DNA from 2 places in the Pseudomonas sp. GW823-FHT04A03 genome. Region 1 is predicted to be linked to the other one. Evidence: riboswitches for the same ligand, from Rfam matches in the RefSeq annotation. Region 1 holds a riboswitch; the other holds the start of a gene.

Evidence for each region. Region 1 has a riboswitch for cobalamin ahead of AC1Q9F_RS03880 (CbtB domain-containing protein). Riboswitches for the same ligand answer to the same signal wherever they lie in the genome.
Region 2: linked by a shared signal. The riboswitch ahead of AC1Q9F_RS01200 (TonB-dependent receptor plug domain-containing protein) and the one ahead of AC1Q9F_RS03880 (CbtB domain-containing protein) in region 1 are both predicted to bind cobalamin.

Annotation. Positions count from the first base shown of each region.
Region 1 is NZ_JBXAIV010000001.1:922,218-926,508, reverse strand. Features, by position in the region: gene AC1Q9F_RS03905 (acyltransferase family protein) at 1-334, shown strand, start outside; gene nfuA (Fe-S biogenesis protein NfuA) at 426-1,010, shown strand; gene cobM (precorrin-4 C(11)-methyltransferase) at 1,058-1,804, opposite strand; gene AC1Q9F_RS03890 (cobalamin biosynthesis protein) at 1,896-2,309, opposite strand; gene AC1Q9F_RS03885 (CbtA family protein) at 2,306-3,007, opposite strand; gene AC1Q9F_RS03880 (CbtB domain-containing protein) at 3,019-3,216, opposite strand; cobalamin riboswitch at 3,339-3,560, opposite strand.
Region 2 is NZ_JBXAIV010000001.1:276,259-280,549, reverse strand. Features, by position in the region: gene AC1Q9F_RS01210 (response regulator transcription factor) at 1-375, opposite strand, end outside; gene AC1Q9F_RS01205 (EAL domain-containing response regulator) at 527-1,846, opposite strand; cobalamin riboswitch at 1,876-2,082, shown strand; gene AC1Q9F_RS01200 (TonB-dependent receptor plug domain-containing protein) at 2,176-4,113, shown strand; gene AC1Q9F_RS01195 ((2Fe-2S) ferredoxin domain-containing protein) at 4,113-4,291, shown strand, end outside.

The sequences.
Region 1 (4,291 bases):
GGCGATCTATCACCTGCCGCCGGAACCCCGATTGCTGAATTGGGGCGTGCCCAGCGCAGTGCTGGTCATGGCCAGCATGGCGCTGGAGCGGCATGTCGAGCGCAACAGGCTGCTGAAGCTGCTGGGCGACTGTTCTTACTCGGTGTATCTGATGCATGTGCTGGTGCTGTCGGCCGGTGGTTATCTGGCTCGACGCTATGGGATCAACCCGTATTTGATGTTCGTCGTCTGCGCACTGGCCATCGCTATCGGTTCGTGGTTGAGCTACGAATGGGTGGAAAAACGCAGTTATCAATGGCTTAAAGCGCGGATTGACGGCGAACCTGGCGCCTAGCCGATTTGCGAACTATTCCTACGTAAATACTAGGACTTTGTGCCGCGCGCCGATTGGCGTAAACTCCGCCTTAAGCCTGCGAGGAGTCTCCATGACCGCTATTACCATTACCGACGCCGCCCATGATTACCTGGCCGATCTGCTCTCCAAGCAGAACACCCCGGGCATCGGCATCCGCGTTTTCATCACCCAGCCTGGCACCCAGTACGCCGAAACCTGCATTGCCTACTGCAAGCCGGGCGAAGAGAAACCTGAAGACACGGCGCTGGGGCTGAAAAGCTTCACCGCTTACATCGACTCGTTCAGCGAAGCGTTTCTCGATGATGCCGTCGTCGACTACGCCACCGACCGCATGGGTGGCCAGCTGACCATCAAGGCGCCAAACGCCAAAGTCCCGATGGTCAACGCCGACAGCCCGATCAACGAGCGCATCAACTACTACCTGCAAACCGAAATCAACCCGGGGCTGGCCAGCCACGGCGGTCAGGTCAGCCTGATCGATGTGGTTGAAGACGGCATTGCCGTGCTGCAGTTCGGCGGCGGTTGCCAAGGCTGCGGCCAGGCGGACGTGACCCTGAAGGAAGGCATCGAGCGCACCCTGCTCGAACGCATTCCGGAGCTCAAGGGCGTTCGCGACGTGACCGACCACACGCAGAAAGAAAACGCCTACTACTAAGGTGTTCGCTGCGGCATGAAAAACGGCGCCCCGTGAGCGCCGTTTTTTTATGGCCGGTACAAATGCGCATGCCCCGCGCGATACAGCGACGACTCACTGAAATGATCGCTACCTAACACCCGCCCAACCAGAATCAACGCCGTACGCCGAAACCCCTTGGCGGCAACCTTCGCGGCAATATCCTCCAGCGTCCCAACCACCCAGTCCTGATCCGGCCAAGTCGCCCGATGAATCACCGCGATCGGGCAATCTGCGCCGTAATGCGGCAGCAGCTCAACCAGAATTTTCTCCAGATGATTGACTCCCAGATGAATCGCCATGGTCGCCCCGTGCTGCGCCAGACTGCCAAGTTCTTCGCCGGCAGGCATCGCGGTCTTGTCCGCATAACGGGTCAGGATCACGCTTTGCGAGATGTCCGGCAGGGTCAGTTCAGCGCCCAACAGCGCGGCGCACGCGGCGGTGGCGGTTACGCCGGGAATGATCTCGAACGGAATATCCAGCTCGCGCAAATGACGAATCTGCTCGCCAATGGCGCCATACAGACTCGGATCCCCCGAATGCACCCGCGCCACATCCTGGCCCTTGGCGTGGGCGGTCTTGATCAGGTCGATGATCTGTTCTAGGTGCAGCTCGGCGCTGTTGACCACGGTTTCAGCGCAATGACCTTCCAGCACCGCCGTCGGCACCAGCGAACCTGCGTAGATGATCACCGGGCAACTGCGGATCAGCCGCTGGCCTTTGACAGTGATCAATTCCGGGTCGCCGGGGCCGGCGCCGATGAAGTAAACGGTCATCGTTGGATCCTGTAGAAAAGGGGCAGGGCAGTGCTTCACAAGCCTTTGAGATGAAGAATGCTCATGATCGAAAGCGGGGATTATCGGGAATTTACGCCGCGCCGGCCAATGCCAGAGTTGCCTGAGCGTACTTTTGCCGGGAAATCAGCAGTTTTGCCGGGCCGCTGATCAGCTGTTCGGCGAGCGCCAGCGCGGCACTTTCCGCCACACCGTAGCAACCGGTGCGTTCGAAGGCGATCTGCGAATGGTGACTCAAACGTTGCTGGTAACTGGCCAGTTCTTCGCTGCTGAAGTACAGCAACGGCAGCGCCAGTTGGGCGGCGAGTTCCTGCAAACCGGGTTCATCGCGCTTGAGGTCGATGCTGGCCAGCGCCTTGACCTTCTCAAGATCAATTCGATGCGCCTGTAACGCCTGGTCAAGCAATGCACGCAGCGTGCTGGCCGGGCAGCCGCGCTGGCAGCCCAGGCCGACCACGAAGGTCGGCGCTGCGCTGTCATCGGTCATGCGTGGTACTGACCTTCGCTTTTGCGGCGGAACAACCAGGCGCTGATCAGGCCCAGGGCCAGCCAGAACGCGACGTTGGTCAGCTGCGAAGCGATTTTGAACTGAGCTTCGAGGGCTTCCGGGGCGAGCATCGAATGCACTTCCGGTTGCGGCGCGCCGATCACGTGCGGCACGGCAAGGATCGCCACGCCGAGGAACTTCATCAGCCAGTTACGGCTGAACGCGATCAAGGCCAGGCCGACAGCGGTGGAGGCGGCGGTACCGATCCACCACATCTGCCGCGAGGCCAGATCCGCGGCGGCAGTGCCCGGCAGTTCAGGTGGCAGGCCCATGGTCGGGGCGAGCACGAAGGTCGCGTAACCGGCCAGACCCCAGAGCAGGCCTTGCGAGGTTTTGGTCGGCGCACGCAGGGTGTACAGACCCGCGAGCATCAGGGCGAAACCCACGGCAACCACCAGATTGCCGCCGGTGGTTGATACCACGCGCTGCCAGCCGTCTTCCGGCTCCCAGGCCTCGGCATCGTGTGTATGGGCGGCGGTGCCGGCGGCGTGTTCGTGAACTTCGGCAACCGGTTCGGCTTTCTCGAAGGTTTCGGCCTGCAGAATCAGCGGCGAAACCCAGAAGCTTTGCAGCAAGGTCAGGAGCAGGGCGGCCAGAAGGCCGGTGAAACCTGCGGTCTGCGCAATACGCTTGATCATGTCGTCAGGTCTCAATGGCACGGGAACGCGGCGCTGTGGCGGGTATCGTGCGCGGCGTTGTGCACCGCTTCGATATGCGAGAAACCGGCGAAATACACGAGACACGCACCGAGGATCGACGCGCAGACGGCGGCAGTCAGGCGTTGGCTCAGGGTGGTGGTGCTGGAGATCTTGTCCGAATTGCTGCCGGTGCTGCTAATGATCGACATGGCGCTTCCCTCTGGAGTGTCAGCGGGTGAATTGAGCGCATGAAAACCCCTGCGGCCGGGCACGCAGAGGTTCGAACAGCGCCCGCCCACCGCGGGTTTGTTATGTTCAGTGGCGCAAGGATGCGCACTGTGTGTTGCGGGCCGGTCTCCGGGCTCACGAGGGGTTGGCGTCTGGCCGACCTGCAAGCGTCACCTTCCCATGCCTGTGGGCACAGTGGATCTGACGCTTCGCTCGCTTACCGTTGCGGGGGCAGCACCGGACTGACATGGCTTTAGAGTAAAGCACATGATTCACCGGTTTCCCGTTTCACCCTGTGAAGGGCACCCGTAACAAGTTGTGTAGGAGACCATGCGGGGGGGATTTGAGTCAATTGGGATTGGGATTGGGTGCAGATCCGTTGCTTCGGGTGCTGCCGCTGGCGGTTTCGCTCTTACAGCGAGTCACTTTTGGCAAACGCCCCAAAAGTAACCAAAAAGTCTCTAACCCTGACGTACGGCCCCTCGCTGAGGCTCGGGGTTCCTTCGCTCCGGGATTGATCCGGGGGCATCGCCTACGGTTTGCTTCGCTGCACCTCCTCTCGATGCATGCGGCTGCGCCGCACGGTCGCTGCGCTCCCACCCCCGGATCAATCCCTCCACTCAGCCTGCCGACGGGCCTTGCGATCAAAAGCGGTACTCGAGCTAACGCTCATCGTGTTGAGTGGTGAGGAGCGGGGCTCTTGATCTGGCTCTGGTTCTGGCTCTTGATCTGCTTTTGATCTTTAGCCCCTTCGGCAGGCCGAGCGGAGGTGTCCATCAGGGGGTAGGCGCGCAGCGCCGTGCGGCGAAGCCGCATACATCGAGAGGAGGTGCAGCGAAGCAAACCGTAGGCGATGCCCCCTGATGGACACCGTAGCGAGGGAACACTGAGCCTAAGCGAAGTGCCGTACGCCGGGGCAAAAGCCTTTTGGTTCCTTTTTGGCGTTTGAAAAAGGGACTCGCTGTAAGAGCGAAACCGCCAGCGGCAGCACCCGAAGCAACGGATATGCCCCCAATCTCAAAAACCACCAACCATTGACCCATCCCCACACCCTGC
Region 2 (4,291 bases), 650 kb from region 1:
GGGGAAAAAGGTATAACCGGCCATCAGCGCCTTGATCGCCTTGCTCAGCTCGCTTAATTCATCGGTTTTCGAGATATAACCGGCAGCCCCCGCCTTCATGCAGCGCATGGCGTAGAACGCCGCGGACTGCGAGGTCAGCACAAGGATCTTGCTCGACAGTTTCAGCGCGCTGATCCGGTTGATGACTTCCAGACCGTCGAGGCTGGGCATGGCGATATCCAGCAGAATCAGTTGTGGCTGATGCTCGCGAGCCATCTGCACCGCGTCAGCGCCATTGTCAGCCTCGGCAACGACTTCGAATTGCTCACGTTCAAGCAACACTTTCACCGCTGCCCGAATGAAGGGGTGATCGTCTACAACCAGCGCTTTATGCATTTGAACCTCACAGCTATACGCACAGGAACTGCCAGTGACGAAAGGGACCATGCATCACAAAAGTATGGAACATGTCGCTGGCTTATGCTGCCCGGATCACTCGGTAATCAGGCAGTTATATCGATCTATTTCTCTACCGGAACTGGCGCCTTCAATTGACTGAATCAGGCGCCTGCAGCCATCGCAGGAACCGCTCGGCCTCCATCGGGCGCGCCAGGTGGAAGCCCTGACCGAATGAACACCCCATCGACACCAGGCCGTCGCGGATAACGTGGCTGCCGACACCTTCGATCACCAGGTTCATGTTCAGCGCGCGGGCCAGTGCCACGGTGCTGGTAACCATTGCCTGGGTGCGTGGATCATCGATGCAGCGCACGAGTTGGCCGTCGAGCTTGAGCTGGTTGAACGGCAGCTGGCAGAGCAACGTCAGCGAAGAAAAACCCATGCCGAAATCATCGATCGACAGACCGCAGCCCATCATGCGCAGACGCAGCAGGTTGTCCCGGGTCGTTCGGGGAACATCCAGCAAGCCGTTTTCCGCCACTTCGAACAACAACGTTCGTCCCGGGAAATCGTGACGCTTCAACAACTGCTCGATGTGCTCGATCAGGTCATTGCGAGCCAGTTGCGAAGCGTGAAGATTGAACGCCAGCTCCAGGCCCTGGCCGGATCGGCGCAAGGCGTTGAGCACATCCATCCCTTGCTCCAGCAGTTGCTTGAGCATTTCGTCGACCAGATCGTAGGCCAGCACCGCCGCCAGAAAATCCCGAGGCAGCAGCAGGCCCCTGACCGGGTGCTGCCAACGCACCAACGCCTCCGCACCAGCCACCGCAAAGGTGTTCAACTCGAATTTGGGCTGAAACCAGGCCTTGAACTCTCCTTGGGCCAGCCCTCGCCGCACATCGTCCTCACCCGGGAGCCTGGAATGAGCTGAGGGCTCGACGTCCGGTGCCAGCCGTCGGCGAGCGTAGCGACTGAGGATTTCCTGCAACCTGTACAGCTGCGTGGGTCGGCTCATGACACCGAGCATTTGCAACCCAGAAAGACAGGTCATCTCTTCAACCGCACGGCGCAGTTCCGGCGTCAGCTCGCTGCACAGTGCAACCGCACGCGCCATACCGCTTTCCCCGGCCCGGGTCAGAAAATCCAGACAGTTGACTGCACTGTTGCTCAGGTCACAGAGCACGATATCAACGCCCCCTGCCCGGCTTATCTGCGCCATCGCCCGCTCGCTGTCACCCGCCTGCAAAATGTCGCTGACGCCCAGATGCTGGAGAGCCTTCACCAACGCGCCACGCTGAAACGATTGATCTTCTAAAACCAGAACGCTGGGTGCGTACATCTCGCCGACTACTCTGCCAATGACTTGTGGTGGAAATTCTGACAATTCCACATCACTTGAAACGAAGGATTCGTCTCTGCGATTTGTAGGAAATTTCCCAAGCACTGAATTGAGCAGCCCCAGGAACACTTTGTTGACGAACGGTCATCCGAATGTTCAGATGCCGCCCTGTTTCAGGTGTCCCATGCCGCCGTGCATGGGGTGAAACGGGAAACCGGTACGTTCTTTTTCGAGCAAGTCCGGTGCTGCCCCCGCAACGGTAGGCGCGTGATGCTTTCGACACACCACTGTGGCCAGACGGCCATGGGAAGGTGAAAGCGTCCATACGCGCGAGCCCGGAGACCGGCCTGAGATGTCTGTTTGGCAAAATCCTGCGGTGGGCGGGCATGGGCCGGTGTCGGCGTGTGCGCGATGCCTTCTCCTGCATGCTCTTCTGCGAAGATCCTTTCGAGAAGACAATGATCAAACCTTTCAACACTCCGGCTCCATCCCTGTTGTTCGGCTGTCTGTTCAGCCCCCTGTTGCTGGCGGATGACACGCCGCTCGAACTCCATCAGCAAATCGTTTCCGCGCCGTCCGTGGAGTCCACCACCGTTGCCGAGATGGCGCAGTTCGGCAGCAAGGTCGAGATCGTCACCCGCGAGCAGATCGAACGCGCCGGCCCCAGCGCCGATGTCAGCCGGGTGATGCAGATGTTCATTCCCGGCCTGTACGTCGCGCCGAAAAACGGCCCGTTCGACTACGGCACTTATTCCCTGCTGGGTGGGCGCAACGACGACACGCTGATCCTGCTCGACGGCGTGCGCCTGAACAATCGCCTGTACGGCGGTTTGTACCTGGACACGCTGCCGGCCAACGCCATCGAACGCATCGAAGTGCTCAAGGGTGGGCAGAGCCTGTTGTTCGGCACCCAAGCGGTATCGGGCGTGATCAACATCGTCACCCGCAGCCCGCAGAGCCGCAAAGCGTCCGGCGAAGTGAACATGGGCCTCGACACCTTCGGCGGCACCACCGGTGATGCGCGGGTCGAGAATATTTTCAGCAACGGTTTCGGCGATCTGGGCTTGCTGGCCTACGTCAGCCATAACGTCTCGGACGGCTACCAGCCGTTTCGCAATCGCGATCTGAAAAACGTCACCGAGAAGAAACGCGCCTATGAAGTCACGACCTTCGGCGGCAAGGCGATTCAGTCCTTCGGCGATGACAAACGCCTGGAGCTGTTCTACCAATACGCCGACGCCAACCTCGATTTCGCCCGCCCGGTGGACAACCACAAGACCACCAACGACCGCATCCAGCAGATCGCCACGGCGACCTTCGAACAGACGCTCAACGAGCGCCTGAGCTATTTCGTCAAAGGTCATGTCAACGACTGGGACACCCGCTACACGCGCATCAACAACACCGCCAACGGCGGCACAAAAACCATCAATCACAACGACTACTGGGGCTTCACCGATTGGGGCGTGCAGGCCGAAGGCAAGGCTGAATTGCCCGGCGGGCATGTGCTGGTGTTCGGTACGGACAACCAGTGGTTCAAGGGCCAGGACGATGTGCTGATCATCGACAACGACAAGGCCGAAGCCCACGCGCTCTATACTCAACTGCGCCCGCAGATCGACGCCCTGCCCGACTGGCACCCGAGCATCGGCATCCGTCACGAAGCCATGGGCGGTGGCGACAGTGCCACGGTCGGCATGCTCACCTCGCTGTATGACCTCAACGAAAACTGGTCCGTGCGCGGGCAGTACGGCACGGCCTACAAACTGCCGAACGCCGAGCAGTTGTTCGTCAACGAGCCCGGTGATGAGTTGGGCAACCGTAATCTAAAACCGGAGAAAAGCCGCAATGCCGAGCTCGGTCTGGATTACAAAGGCCTGCTGCTCGACCGCGAGTTCAGCACCAGCGTCACGCTGTTCAAACGCAAGATCGACGACCTGATCACCCTCGATGACATCCAGTGGGTCAACGGCCAGGGCCGGGTGCAGATGCGCGGGTTCGAGGCGGACGCCAGACTGGCGCTCAACGAACAATGGAGCTTGCAGGCCGACATGACCCGCAACCTCACCGAGTCGCGCGCCGGCGTCACGCTCAACGATGTGCCGAGCTTCTTCGCCCGTTCACGCGTCGGCTACGAGTCGGTCGACCGGATGTGGGGCGCTGGCGGTGCGATCCGTTATATCCGCGATGTCATCAGCTCGAAACAGGTCGAGTACGGCCATTACTCGGTGGTGGATGCCGACGCCTGGCGCTACCTCGACGGTGCCCATCAGCACCGGGTGAGCCTGCTGGTGGAGAACCTGTTCGACCGCGATTACGTCACCAGTCGCTCGAACAACGTCGACAACCTCGGGCGGCCATTCACCTCCGAAGTCCGCTACACGTACCGCTTCTGATGGCTGACATCATCACCACCGACGGCGTCGATTCGCACCCGGACTGGTCGCATGTGCCCGAGCATGCGCGCCACGTGTTCCTCTGCACCGGCCCGCGCTGCACCCAGCGCGGCGCCTTGCAGTTATGGAAAACCCTGCGCCGGCATCTGCTGGCGCATGACCGAATAGAAACGCCCGG